2 regions of the Aeribacillus sp. SP014 genome follow, and region 2 is predicted to be linked to the other one. Evidence: a T-box and tRNA genes for the amino acid it is inferred to sense, from the RefSeq annotation. Region 2 holds a T-box; the other holds one or more tRNA genes.
The links. A T-box is a leader RNA that pairs with one kind of tRNA and senses whether it is charged. The one in region 2 lies ahead of ileS (isoleucine--tRNA ligase), so its partner is inferred to be a tRNA-Ile.
Positions count from the first base shown of each region.

Region 1 (7,244 bases), 830 kb from region 2:
GACGCACAGGACTTAAAATCCTGCGGTAGGTGACTACCGTACCGGTTCAAGTCCGGTCCTCGGCACCATATTTGCGCCCGTAGCTCAATTGGATAGAGCGTTTGACTACGGATCAAAAGGTTAGGGGTTCGACTCCTCTCGGGCGCGCCATATCGGGAAGTAGCTCAGCTTGGTAGAGCACATGGTTTGGGACCATGGGGTCGCAGGTTCGAATCCTGTCTTCCCGACCAGGGAATTTAAAGGGGCCTTAGCTCAGCTGGGAGAGCGCCTGCTTTGCACGCAGGAGGTCAGCGGTTCGATCCCGCTAGGCTCCATATTTAATTTGGCGGTGTAGCTCAGCTGGCTAGAGCGTACGGTTCATACCCGTGAGGTCGGGGGTTCGATCCCCTCCACCGCCATTTTTCGGACCTTTAGCTCAGCTGGTCAGAGCAGACGGCTCATAACCGTCCGGTCGCAGGTTCGAATCCTGCAAGGTCCACCATCTTTATTATATGGAGGAGTACCCAAGTCTGGCTGAAGGGGTCGGTCTTGAAAACCGAGAGGCGGGTCAAACCGCGCGGGGGTTCGAATCCCTCCTCCTCCGTCATTATTATCGCGGGGTGGAGCAGTCCGGTAGCTCGTCGGGCTCATAACCCGAAGGTCGCAGGTTCAAATCCTGCCCCCGCAACCAATGGTCCCGTAGTGTAGCGGTTAACATGCCTGCCTGTCACGCAGGAGATCGCGGGTTCGATTCCCGTCGGGACCGCCATTAATTATTGATTCAACAGCTGTAGGAGGAATTTTTCAAGTACAGCAGGTTGTGTCAATGAATTCTTTCTTTAATGATGGATTGTACATAATTTTTTATCGGAGTTTTACGGCTCGGTAGCTCAGTCGGTAGAGCAAAGGACTGAAAATCCTTGTGTCGGCGGTTCGATTCCGTCCCGAGCCATTGTTTTATTAATTGCGGCGACTGTGGCGAAGTGGTTAACGCACCAGATTGTGGCTCTGGCATTCGTGGGTTCGATTCCCATCAGTCGCCCCATTTGCCTATAGTAGAGATAGATAATATGGCATTGAAAATAAGTATTTATTTCTATTATCAGCTTATTATGCGGGTGTAGTTTAGTGGTAAAACCTCAGCCACGAGCGACACTTCAATGAATAATCTGCGAGTTGCCTCGACGCATTTACATCCTCGAACAGTGCTGGAAGAGGAAGAGGCATGGAAATTGCGTGTTTATCATTTAAATAGAAAAATAAATATTTTCGCGCGGGTGTAGTTTAGTGGTAAAACCTCAGCCTTCCAAGCTGATGTCGTGGGTTCGATTCCCATCACCCGCTTAATATGGGCTTGTAGCTCAGCTGGTTAGAGCGCACGCCTGATAAGCGTGAGGTCGGTGGTTCAAGTCCACTCAGGCCCATTGCTATTTTTTAAGCAGCTTAGTTGGGCAATTGACATTGTTGCAATTGTCAGTCAAAAGCTGTTCTATTTGGCAAAATGCCTTAAATTTTTTTTATATTCCGCAGTAGCTCAGTGGTAGAGCATTCGGCTGTTAACCGAACGGTCGCAGGTTCGAATCCTGCCTGCGGAGTCATTTCGAAATCAAAAAAAGCGTTGCAAACTGCAACGCTTTTTTTGTCTTCTTGTAATTTTAATCATTTTTCGTATATGGTTCTTTTTCTGTTAATGGAAGATCTCCCCATAAAACTGTTAAATCCTCTTCATCAAGCATTTTTTCATATCGTTTATGTTCATGTGACGGATAGACGTTTACGTTTTTTCCCTCAATATCTGTATAAATGAAGTTTTCAATATCTTCAATATATCCAATTTCATCATCGGAATTATACATATCTCCGTACGATAACGGTGGAGTTCTTACATCTTGCGGTGTCTCTGACGTTCCGTATTCGATAACATCTTGAAAATAATCATACGGCTCAGTAACAGCGGTATTTTCATGGTCGATTTGAGAGGATCCGTGAAAAGTCGCATCAAGTATTTCTTCCTCTACAGGTCTTTCATGAGAAATCGTTTGAACTAGAGTATGTTCTTTGCATGTTTTGGCTGTCGGTATAGCTTTGAGACGGTCTTCATCAATTTTTTTTCCGCAGACGGAACAAGTACCGTAAGTGCCCTCATGAATTCTTTCTAATGCTTCAACGATCTCTTCATATTCTTTCTCTAAATGTTTATTTAATGCTAAATCTTTTTCTCTTTCATACAGTTCGGTCGCATCGTCTCCGGGGTGATTGTCGTAGCTGGAAAGCTCTCCAGTTGATTCATGGTCCAGCCCTTTTTCCAATTGAAAATGATCGTTATTATCCCAACGTTTTTCAATCTCATTTTTCATGAATATTAATTGCTTTTGAAAATCCTTTAATTTTTTTTCGTCCATGTCCATATGAAAGACACCTTCTTTTTTAGAATCTAAAGCTATTTTGGACGAAAAGGAATAAATTATAACTTTAAAATCATGAAAAAAATTCACCTTTGCAGCCATAAATTTCATCATCATTTTAAAACATGTCAGGAAAGGATTGCTGCTACCGCGCCTTTTTTAACGCTATGCTTTGAAGCTGATGGCACTTGAAAGGCTAACATAACATCATTCGCTGAGAAACAGGCTGGCTATCCGATAAAGAGGCTGTGACCTATCGAGATGTTTTTCCAGGACAAAACATTTGCTCAGCATATTGAAATTGCGAGTGGATGATACAGAACAAATTTCACAGTAAAGCTTAATAAAAAAACACGATAGTAAACATACTATCGTGTTACTGAGATATGATGGTGCTTATGAGCAAACCTGCAGCAAGCAAAAAGCCTAATAAAGTGTTTGTTTGCGATGTTGCTTTCATGGCCGGCATCATTTCAATAGGCTTTGTTTTGCCGACAAATCGCTTCACCGCCTGAATAGCTTTTGGAATGCTAAGAAAAGCAAGAATAGACCACCATGTGGAATAATCAAAAATGATCATAATAAAAATGAGACAGTAAGAAACAATAAACATAATTGCTAAAAATCGAATTGCATTCTGTCGGCCAAGCAAAATTGCTAATGTTTTTCTTCCGTTTTCCTTATCACCGTCTAAGTCTCTTATGTTATTCGCAAGCATGATGGCGCCGATCGTGATCGCAATCGGGATCGAATGAATGAAAGCTGTTGAAGTTAGATAACCTGTCTGAATAAAAAAGGAAATAAGGATAATAACGACTCCCATAAATAAACCTGAAGCTAGCTCGCCAAACGGCGTGTAAGCGATTGGATATGGACCTCCAGTATATAAGTATCCTACTGCCATACAAATTGAACCGACTAATGCCAACCACCAGCTTGACTGGAGACAGATGTAAATTCCCAATAGGATAGAGACAACAATACATGTGATTGCTAAATTTAAAACGGTTTGGGGCTTGAAGCCATTTCGGACAATTGCTCCTCCAATTCCGACAGATTCTTCTGTATCAAGACCTCGTTTATAATCGAAATATTCATTAAATAAGTTTGTGGCTGTTTGAATTAACAACGAGGCAGTAAGCATCGTAAGAAAAAGTCCAATATGAATGGGTCCTACTTGCAGTGCCAAAAGAGTTCCGACAATCACGGGGACAAATGCTGCAGTTAATGTATGGGGTCTTAAAAGCATCCACCAAGCCCGAAACCCTCGTTCAGCTTTTATAATGGGTACATTATGTGACTCCGTTTTAGGATGCATAATATGTTCTCTCCTTTATTTCATTCTGAAAACGAAAGCTATTCCCCACAACCTAGTCTAGAAAAATGTCGAAAGAGTGTCAATTGTTTTTCATTGGAATAAATGCTCAAGCCCCATCAAAGAGCTGAGGCAGTTTGTTTGCTTGTTGTTTTGCATTGCGTCATTCTATAATATAGTTGACATAAATTTTGAACAGGTGTATCTTAATATAAGCTATTTTTCGGTTATGGAGGGATCATCTTTGGTTTCAATTCCATGTTCAGATACATTGAGGGATAAAGTTGCGAATGCTGTCAATCATGCCAAAAAATATTCCCATCCAATCATTTTAAGTTATGTATTTGAAATCAAGGAGAAAGATCCGCTCCAGATTTTCTCAAGCTTTCAATCGGCTTATGCAGGGAAAAGATTTTATTGGGCGACACCTGATCGTACATTTATCCTTTGTGGAATTGGTGTTGAGCTCGAATTGACGACAGACAAAAAATTTTCCAACCGTTTTTTTGACATTTATTCAAAGTGGAAAGATTGGAAAGAGCATATACAAATTGAAGGCGCCCATCCGATTGGAACGGGTCCGCTTCTTTTTGGGGGTTTTTCTTTTGACCCTTTAAAAAATGCGAATTCTTCAAAATGGAAACCGTTTCATGAAGCACGATTCACTTTACCTTCTTTCATGATTACAAAAATTGGCCGTCACACACTTGCTACTATAAACAGGTTAATTCAATCAACTGATGATATAAATGAAATTATAAATCATTTCAATACATATGAATACACCTTAAAGAAAAAAAATGAAGACACAAATTCTTTTTTGAATTTTACCATCAAAAAAGAAAGTTTGTTTCATAAAAAAGAGTGGATGGCAGCTGTTGAAAAAGCAACAGAACAAATAAAACAAAACCGTTTTGAGAAAGTCGTATTGGCAAGGGAAATGCTGCTGGAGTTTGAGGGATCGATTGATATACATTATGTTTTATCAATGTTAAATGAACATCAGCCTAATTGTTATTTATTTGTTGTTGAAAATGAAGGAAAAACGTTCGTTGGTGCAACTCCTGAGCGGCTTGTAAGCAAGAGAGACCAAAAGGTCCAGTCTGCATGTGTAGCAGGATCAATTAAAAGAGGAAAAACAGTGGAGGCAGACGAAGAATACGCTCAGATGCTGCTTTCAGATACAAAAAACATTCATGAACATCAAATTGTTGTAAAAGCGATCGAAAAAGTGTTCCGTGAATATTGCCAAGAAGTGCAACTACAAAACAATCCAACGATTTTAAAAACGCCGAATATTCAACATTTGTATACACCTGTTGAAGGAACCGTAAAAAAAGGTTTTACGTTGATTGATTTTGTAGAAAAATTGCATCCGACCCCTGCGCTTGGCGGCTATCCGAAAGATGCTGCTCTAGCATTTATTCGCAATGAAGAACCTTTAGAGAGAGGCTGGTATGCTGCTCCGGTTGGATGGATGGATGATCAGGACAACGGAGAATTTGTCGTTGCGATCCGTTCAGGTCTGCTGGATGAGCAAAAAGCTTATTTGTACGCAGGATGCGGGATTGTTGGAGATTCGAAGCCGGAAGAGGAATACAGGGAGACAGAAATCAAATTTGGACCTATGCAGCATGCATTAGGGGGAAAACTGAATGAAAAATAAAAATCTATCTGACTATGTCATTGCATTTGTAAATGGATTAATTACAAAAGGTATTTCTGAAGTTGTGATTAGCCCAGGTTCACGATCTACCCCGCTTGCGATCACATTTGCAGAGCATCCGAAAATACATACTTATATTAATATTGATGAACGATCTGCAGGTTTTTTTGCTCTTGGATTGGCTAAAAAACAAAGAAAACCAATTGCTTTGCTTTGCACATCAGGAACAGCTGCAGCAAACTATTATCCAGCTATCATAGAAGCCCATTATTCACGCATCCCTCTTGTGATTTTAACGGCTGACAGACCTCATGAGCTGCGGGATATTGGAGCTCCACAAGCAATTAATCAAATTCATCTGTATTCGAACTATGTGAAATGGTTTGTTGATTGCGCTCTTCCTGAAAGCAGTCAAACGATGCTGTTATATATAAAAAATATCGCTCAACGGGCGGTCCAAACTGCAAATGAAAATCCGAAAGGACCAGTCCACATCAACTTACCTTTCCGAGAGCCGCTTTTGCCCGATCTATCGAAAATCCATCAATTGCAGAAGTCTCTTCATATTGAGCCAGTGGTGGAAACAAAAAAGCTGGTCGAACATGAGCAAATTGAACGGATTGTGGATGAAATCGATTCAAGCGAGAAAGGACTTATTGTATGCGGGGAATTACATAACAAAGAGTTTCGTGAACAAGTTTTGGCACTAGCAGAGAAATTGAAATTCCCGATATTAGCGGATCCGTTGTCCAATTTACGCTTTGGCGAACATTCTAAACATTATATTATTGATTGTTATGATTCCATTTTAAAAACGATGGAAAAGAAAGCGTATCTGAAACCTGATGTCGTGCTTCGTTTTGGTGCAATGCCCGTCTCAAAACCGCTGTTTCTATTGTTAAGAGACCATCCTGAAATAAAGCAAATTGTGGTTGATGGTGATGGCGGTTATCGCGATCCTACTTTATCAGCAGAACATGTTCACAGTGATGAAGCCTATTTATGTGAAATGCTGATCAAAAAATGTAAAGATAAACAGGAAACATCCTGGTGCAAAAAATGGAAACAAGTAAACAATCTCTTTCGAGAGTATTTGTCAACGCCGGCCATTGAGAAAGATTCTTTATTTGAAGGAACGGTATATGTCGAATTGCAAAAATTGCTCCCGGATCGCTGCAATGTATTTGTAGGAAACAGCATGCCGATTCGAGATGTCGACACGTTTTTCCATAACAGTGATAAAAATATTACGGTTTATGCCAACCGGGGAGCAAACGGAATTGACGGAGTCGTTTCGACAGCCCTTGGGGTTTCTGCAGCTAGTCATGAAAAAACTATTTTAATCATAGGGGATTTATCATTTTATCATGATTTAAATGGACTCCTTGCTGCAAAACAAAATAAATTGAACTTAACTGTTTTATTAATTAATAATAACGGCGGCGGCATTTTTTCATTTTTGCCGCAGGCGGATGAAAAGACGCATTTTGAACAATTGTTTGGCACCCCGACCAATTTAGATTTTCAATATGCAGCCAGCTTATATAGTGCACATTATAAAAAAATTTCCACTTGGGAAGAATTCAGAAGCGAGTTTCAATTCTGCATGAATAGAGATGGATTAAATATTATTGAAATCCCGACCAATCGACATACACGAGTCAACGAACAGAGAAAATGGCTTCGTTCTGTTTCCTGGGAAATAGAAAGGATGTTATGATGGGAAAATTGGCCGTTCGAAATGTGAATTATTGGGCTGAAACGTTTGGAAAGGGGGAGCCACTTGTTCTCCTTCATGGTTTTACAGGAAGCGGAGAAACCTGGGGATTTTTGAAAAATAGTTTAAAAAAATACCAGCTAGTACTTATCGACATCATCG
Region 1 is NZ_JBSRXI010000001.1:3,376,353-3,383,596, reverse strand. Features, by position in the region: tRNA gene ACVIJU_RS16615 (tRNA-Leu) at 1-68, shown strand, start outside; tRNA gene ACVIJU_RS16610 (tRNA-Arg) at 74-150, shown strand; tRNA gene ACVIJU_RS16605 (tRNA-Pro) at 154-230, shown strand; tRNA gene ACVIJU_RS16600 (tRNA-Ala) at 242-314, shown strand; tRNA gene ACVIJU_RS16595 (tRNA-Met) at 325-398, shown strand; tRNA gene ACVIJU_RS16590 (tRNA-Ile) at 405-481, shown strand; tRNA gene ACVIJU_RS16585 (tRNA-Ser) at 494-583, shown strand; tRNA gene ACVIJU_RS16580 (tRNA-Met) at 594-670, shown strand; tRNA gene ACVIJU_RS16575 (tRNA-Asp) at 673-748, shown strand; tRNA gene ACVIJU_RS16570 (tRNA-Phe) at 859-931, shown strand; tRNA gene ACVIJU_RS16565 (tRNA-His) at 949-1,024, shown strand; tRNA gene ACVIJU_RS16560 (tRNA-Gly) at 1,253-1,323, shown strand; tRNA gene ACVIJU_RS16555 (tRNA-Ile) at 1,330-1,403, shown strand; tRNA gene ACVIJU_RS16550 (tRNA-Asn) at 1,503-1,574, shown strand; gene ACVIJU_RS16545 (TraR/DksA C4-type zinc finger protein) at 1,635-2,387, opposite strand; gene ACVIJU_RS16540 (1,4-dihydroxy-2-naphthoate polyprenyltransferase) at 2,761-3,702, opposite strand; gene ACVIJU_RS16535 (isochorismate synthase) at 3,944-5,365, shown strand; gene menD (2-succinyl-5-enolpyruvyl-6-hydroxy-3-cyclohexene-1-carboxylic-acid synthase) at 5,355-7,085, shown strand; gene menH (2-succinyl-6-hydroxy-2,4-cyclohexadiene-1-carboxylate synthase) at 7,082-7,244, shown strand, end outside.
Region 1: it encodes a tRNA-Ile, which carries the amino acid that the T-box ahead of ileS (isoleucine--tRNA ligase) is inferred to sense. The anticodon was not compared.

Region 2 (7,244 bases):
GTGTGCAAGCTCAAAATATATTTGCAGCCATAGGTCCTTCAATCGGCGAATGCTGTTATGTCGTCAATGACGATGTGATCGATGCGATCAAACCTCTTTTTGACAATGAGACGACATTTTATAAACAGCTTGAGAACGGCCTTTATTCTATTCATCTTGCAGAAATCAACAAAAGATTGTTAATGAAAAAAGGAGTGCCGGAACATCAAATCCTATTGACCTCATATTGTACAAGCTGCGATCAAGATTTGTTTTTTTCCCATCGAAGAGATCAAGGGAAAACAGGACGAATGATGGGATTTATCGGTTTGAAGGAGGGATACTAAGCCTTGTCAGTGAAAGAAAATTTAGCACGAATCCAACAGGAAATCGAACAAGCATGCAAAAAATCAAATCGAAAAATAGATGATATCCAAATTATTGCAGTGACGAAATATGTAACGGTAGAACGGGCTATAGAGGCGATAAATTCAGGCATTTTACACTTAGGCGAAAACAGGGATGACGGTTTTTTATCGAAATATAACAGCATTGGGTCAAAAGCTGTCTGGCATTTCATCGGCACACTTCAAACTCGAAAAGTGAAAAATATTATAGACAAGGTGGATTATATTCATTCGTTGGATAGAATATCGCTAGCAAACGAAATTGAAAAAAGAGCAGATCGAACGATCAAATGCTTTGTGCAAGTAAATACATCTGGCGAACAGTCAAAGCATGGTGTGGCTCCTGAACAATGCATTGATTTTATTCAACAGTTGAAGGAGTATCGCCATATCGAAGTTGTCGGATTAATGACAATGGCTCCATTTACAGACGATGAAGATGAAATCAGAAGATGCTTCCGAAGTTTAAAGCAATTGCAGGAACAAGTGAAAGCACTAAATATAGCGAATGCACCATGTACAGAGCTATCAATGGGGATGTCCAACGACTACAAAATCGCGGTTGAAGAAGGGGCTACTTATCTTCGCATCGGCTCCTCGCTAGTAGGTACATAAAACGAAACTGGAGGTAAATCAGATGAGCTTAAAGAATAAATTTAAAAGCTTTTTTGCTCTCGATGATGAAGATTATGAGATTGAAGATATGGAAGCTCCTGAAGAGAAACACCAACATGAACCGATTATGTTCAATCACAACAGCAGCGTTGAAAAAAATGCCGCTTTCGGAAAACAAAATGTTGTAAGTTTGCAAAGCGCCCAAAAATCCACTAAAGTAATATTATGTGAGCCAAGAACGTATTCAGAGGCGCAAGAAATTGCTGATCATCTGAAAAACCGCCGTTCATGCATTGTCAATTTGCAGCGGATCGGGCATGATCAGGCAAAAAGAATTGTTGATTTTTTAAGCGGCACTGTTTATGCGATTGGCGGAGACATCCAGCGTGTTGGAACAAACATATTTTTATGTACCCCAGATAACGTAGATGTCGCCGGCTCCATTTCCGATTTCATGGCAGATGATGAAAATAAAAGGTGGTAGAAATGATTGATGGGGACAATATATAACGTATTAAGTTTTTTGCTCGATATTTATTCCTATGCGATTATCATTTATATTTTGATGTCTTGGTTTCCGAATGCTAGGGAAACGTCCATTGGACAATTTTTAGCGGCTATATGTGAGCCTTATTTAGAACCGTTTAGAAGAATCATTCCTCCATTAGGGATGATTGATGTATCTCCTATTGTTGCATTGATTGCCCTGCATTTTGCAGATTATGGGCTGTATGCTCTTTTTAGTATGATTTCATAAAATTCATTCGCCGATTGACATTCGAATTGTTTTGTATGCCAATCGGCTCTTTTCATATCATAATTGGAGTTGTCTCTTATGGAGAGTGTTTATCAACATTTTCGCAAAGAAGAAAGGGAGTTCATTGACAAAGTCTTTGGATGGAAACAAATTGTGACTGAGCAATATCGGCCAAAATTGACCGATTTTTTAGATCCGCGGGAACAGAAAATCATTAAGACATTGATCGGTGAAAATCCGGATGTTCACGTGCAATTTTTCGGAGGCTATAAAAATGCTGAAAGAAAGCGGGCTTTTTTTTACCCTGACTATATTCAACCGACATTAGATGATTTTTCAATGTTCGCATTTGAAATCATGTTCCCGAAAAAATTCGTGACATTATCACATCGCGAAGTGCTTGGATCGCTTATGTCGCTCGGTTTAAAACGGAGCAAGTTCGGCGACATTATCATTCATGATGAAACGGTGCAAGTCATGGTTGCGCAAGAAATTGCCAATTTCCTGCAGCTGAACTGGAATAAAATTGGAAAGATTTCCGTTCGTTTGAAACAGATTCCATTCGAAGATGTGTTTTCTCATGAAGAAGAAATGGATATTTCTTTGATCACCGTTTCTTCGCTTCGGCTCGATGCTGTTTTAGCAAATGTTTATCACCAATCTCGGCAAAAAATAAAATCGCTTATTGAAAATAGTCTCGTCAAAGTCAATTGGAAAATTGTTGAGGATGCTCATTTTGAAATTGCGGAAGATGATGTGTTATCTGTCCGAGGATTCGGAAGAAGCAAAGTTTTGGCAATTGAAGGGAAAACAAGAAAAGATAAGTGGCGCATTAAGATCGGAATACAAAAATAATATTACAAATGGAAAGATTTTTGCCCATTCTGTCGAAAAATCGTTTATAATTGGATTAGTGTTTTGCGAAAAACATACATATGGAGGTGGAATTTGTGCCTTTAACCCCGCTGGATATTCATAACAAGGAATTTACAAAAGGCTTTCGCGGCTATGATGAAGATGAAGTAAATGAGTTTTTAGATCAAGTGATTAAAGATTATGAAATGGTCATCCGCGAAAAGAAAGAATTGGAATTAAAGGTGAAGGAATTAACCGAGAAGCTGAATCACTTTACAAATATAGAAGAAACGTTAAATAAATCGATTTTAGTTGCGCAGGAAGCTGCGGAAGATGTGAAAAGAAACGCTCAAAAGGAAGCGAAGCTGATCATTAAAGAAGCGGAAAAAAATGCTGACAGAATCATCAATGAAGCACTTGCTAAATCGCATAAAATTGCAATGGAAATCGAAGAGATGAAAAAGCAGTCAAAAGTATTCCGCACCCGTTTTCAAATGCTCATCGAAGCACAGCTTGATCTGCTAAAAAATGATGATTGGGATCACTTAATGGAATACAATGTCGAGCCAATCTTAGGAGAAGAAGCGGAAGAACCGAAAGTATAACTTGACTTTTTTGTTCGTGATTTCATATAATACGAAAATAAAACGGAATATGACAAAACAATGAGAGGGACAGTAGTCCTTTCAAGCCCTTTATGACAGCGAACCGGGGACGGTGGAAGCCCGGGTAAAGGCGAAAGGATGAACATCACCCTTGAGTCCATAGCTGAAACATGCTAGTAGGCTGTGGCGGCCAAGTCCGTTATGTTTATGAGTGGATGTGCATGATTTGTGCGCATCTAAAAGGGTGGTACCGCGAGATTCCTCCTCGTCCCTTAGGGATGAGGAGTTTTTTTTATTTTAGTGAACAAATATTATGTGGAGGAATGGGAATGGATTATAAAGAGACGTTACGAATGCCGAAAACAGACTTTCCAATGAGAGGGAACCTTCCGAAAAAAGAACCTGAGATCCAGAAAAAATGGGAAGAGATGGATATTTATGAAAAAGTGCAGGAGCGCACGAAAGGACGGCCTCTTTTCATATTGCATGATGGTCCGCCGTTCGCAAACGGGGATATTCATATGGGGCATGCCTTAAACAAAATTTTAAAAGACATTATTGTCCGTTATAAATCCATGAGCGGATATTGCGCACCGTATGTTCCTGGATGGGATACGCACGGTCTGCCAATTGAAACAGCACTTTTGAAGAAACAAAAAATCAATCGAAAAGAGATGGATGTCGCGCAGTTTCGAAAACATTGCGAGCAATATGCATGGGAGCAAATTGAGCGCCAGCGCGTGCAATTTAAACGCCTTGGAATTCGAGGCGACTGGAAAAATCCATATGTCACCTTGAAACCAGAATATGAAGCCCAGCAAATTCGCGTCTTTGGAGAAATGGCGAAAAAGGGATATATTTATAAAGGCTTGAAGCCGGTTTATTGGTCTCCATCGAGCGAATCTGCCTTGGCAGAGGCGGAAATTGAATATTATGACAAACGCTCGCCTTCTATTTATGTTGCATTTGAAATAAAGGACGGAAAAAATATATTAACAGATGGAGAAAAAATCGTCATTTGGACGACTACTCCGTGGACTATCCCTGCAAACTTAGGAATTGCTGTTCATCCTGATTTGGAATATTCTGTAGTGAAGGTTGGAGCTGACAAGTTTGTGATCGCATCTGCTCTGCTCGAAGAAGTGGCAAAAGAGCTGGACTGGACAGAATATGAAGTAGTGAAATCGTTTAAAGGCAAAGAGCTGGAATATGTGGTTGCGAAACACCCGTTCTATGACCGCGATTCATTAGTGATCCTTGGCGAACATGTAACGACCGACGCTGGTACAGGATGCGTCCATACAGCGCCAGGCCATGGGGAAGACGATTTTGTCGTCGGACAAAAATATAACCTAGGCGTATTATGTCCTGTCGACGAAAGAGGGTACATGACAGAAGAAGCTCCAGGGTTCGAAGGATTGTTTTATGATGACGCAAATAAAAAAATAACGGAAAAATTAGAAGAAGTAGGGGCATTGCTAAAGCTTTCATTTATTACACACTCCTATCCACATGACTGGCGGACAAAGAAACCAACGATTTTCAGAGCAACAGCGCAATGGTTTGCGTCCATTAAAGATTTTCGAGATGAATTGCTGCAAGCAATTAAAGAAACGAAATGGATCCCTAATTGGGGAGAAATTCGCATTCATAACATGATCCGCGATCGAAGCGATTGGTGTATTTCCCGTCAGCGGGCATGGGGCGTGCCAATTCCAGTGTTTTATGGTGAAAATGGGGAGCCGATCATAACAGATGAAACGATTGAACATGTGGCAAAACTGTTCCGCGAGCACGGCTCGAACGTTTGGTTTGAACGCGAAGCAAAAGACCTGCTTCCAGAAGGATTTACACACCCTTCAAGCCCGAACGGCATTTTTACAAAAGAAACAGACATTATGGACGTTTGGTTCGATTCAGGCTCTTCTCATCAAGCAGTTTTAGTTGAACGGGAAGATTTGCAGCGTCCTGCTGATCTTTATTTAGAAGGCTCTGACCAATATCGCGGCTGGTTTAATTCATCGCTGTCTACAGCAGTTGCTGTCACCGGAAAAGCTCCATATAAAGGCGTTTTAAGCCATGGATTTGCGCTGGACGGCGAAGGACGGAAAATGAGCAAATCGCTAGGAAATGTTGTTGTTCCTGCCAAAGTGACGGAACAGTTTGGAGCAGATATTCTTCGTCTATGGGTAGCATCAGTTGATTATCAATCGGACGTTCGCGTCTCTGATGCAATCTTAAAACAAGTATCTGAAGTATATCGGAAAATTCGCAACACGTACCGTTTCTTGTTAGGAAATTTGTTTGATTTTGATCCAAATCAGCATCGTGTTTCTGTAGAAAAATTAAGAGAAGTGGATCGCTATATTCTCATTAAACTGAATAAACTAATTGCCAAAGTGCGAAAAGCATATGAAGAATATGATTTTGCATCCATCTATCATGACGTTCACAATTTCTGTACGATTGAGCTAAGCTCATTTTATCTTGATTTTGCAAAAGACATTCTGTATATTGAGGCTGCTGACAGCCATAATCGACGCTCTATCCAAACGGTTTTATATGAAGCGCTTCTTGCTCTTGTAAAGCTGATGACACCGATTTTGCCGCATACAACAGAAGAAGTATGGGGACATATTGAATCAGTTGAAGAAAAGAGCGTACAGCTTGTCGATATGCCGGAAGCTGTAGAGATTGAAGGCAGCAAAGAGATTGAAGCGAAATGGGATCAGTTTATGTCAGTTCGAGATGATGTATTAAAGGCCCTGGAAATCGCCCGAAATGAAAAAGTGATCGGCAAATCGTTAAATGCTGCTCTCATCCTTTATCCGAACGAAGAAATAAAAGAATTGTTCAATTCAATACAAGAGGACTTAAAACAGCTGTTTATTGTTTCCCAGTTAGAAATTGCCGGTGATTACAAAGATGCTCCAGAAGAAGCGCAAACATTTGATAGCATCAAAATAATTGTGAAGCAAGCGGATGGTGAGACTTGTGAAAGATGTTGGGTTGTTTCAACAGATATAGGCACAGATCATGACCATCCGACATTGTGCAAAAGATGTGCAAGCATTGTGAAAGATCACTACAGCCATTTAGCATAGTTTTATCAGCTCCCTGTGCAAACAGGGAGTTTTTTCATTTAGCAATGCTTCCTCATAAAGAAGTGTCATAAAAAGAACGATCTTTCATTGAAATCCGTCATAGTCAATTGAAAAAGTTTGTTCGGATGCTTTTTCAAAAATGAATACTTTGCTCAAAATTGAAAGAAGAATTCAGCTTTTTAGCTTTTAAAGTGTGAATCATTTCCAAGCCGCTATTTACGTGTGTGGAAAAACTTGAATGTGATAGGAGGCAGTGCGGCGGTTACAATATAAATACAAAACAGACGAGGGGGTTTTAATAATGAATCCGCTCGATCAAATCAAAGACGAATTAACGTTAATGAAGGACGAACTTAATGCGCGGCTCGCCAAAAGTCAATTGGATGACCCGATTTTTATCCGGGATGTAAAAAATGAGCTCAACGATGTTGAGCTTGCATTGGAAAAAATGGAATATGGACTTTATGGCATATGTGAAGAAACATTGCAAAAATTGCCGCTCGAACAATTGGCACAAATTCCGACAGCCAGAACGATTCATGATTTTCTCAATATGAAATCATATTTAAAAAAAACACTAGAATATCATTAAGAAGTGAAGTGAACAAGCTTCACTTTTTTGCTTGTTCCCCTTCTTTACTGTTTGTCAAAAAATGTGCTAAAATTTGATGGAAACTTGCCAGTGAGTGGAGGAACGCAGTGTGCTTAAATATTTGATTGCATTATTTGTCATCGCTCTCGACCAATGGACAAAATGGCTGATCGTAAAAAATATGGAAATTGGCGAAAGCATTGAAATTATCAACGGATTTTTATACATAACGTCTCACCGCAATAAAGGAGCGGCTTGGGGAATATTGCAAAACCAGATGGTGTTCTTTTATGTGATTACCATTATTGTTGTCGTAGCGATTATTTATTA
Region 2 is NZ_JBSRXI010000001.1:2,544,849-2,552,092, reverse strand. Features, by position in the region: gene pgeF (peptidoglycan editing factor PgeF) at 1-326, shown strand, start outside; gene ACVIJU_RS12340 (YggS family pyridoxal phosphate-dependent enzyme) at 330-1,001, shown strand; gene ACVIJU_RS12335 (cell division protein SepF) at 1,024-1,485, shown strand; gene ACVIJU_RS12330 (YggT family protein) at 1,495-1,758, shown strand; gene ACVIJU_RS12325 (YlmH family RNA-binding protein) at 1,837-2,613, shown strand; gene ACVIJU_RS12320 (DivIVA domain-containing protein) at 2,709-3,218, shown strand; T-box leader at 3,270-3,494, shown strand; gene ileS (isoleucine--tRNA ligase) at 3,548-6,322, shown strand; gene ACVIJU_RS12310 (TraR/DksA C4-type zinc finger protein) at 6,576-6,914, shown strand; gene lspA (signal peptidase II) at 7,024-7,244, shown strand, end outside.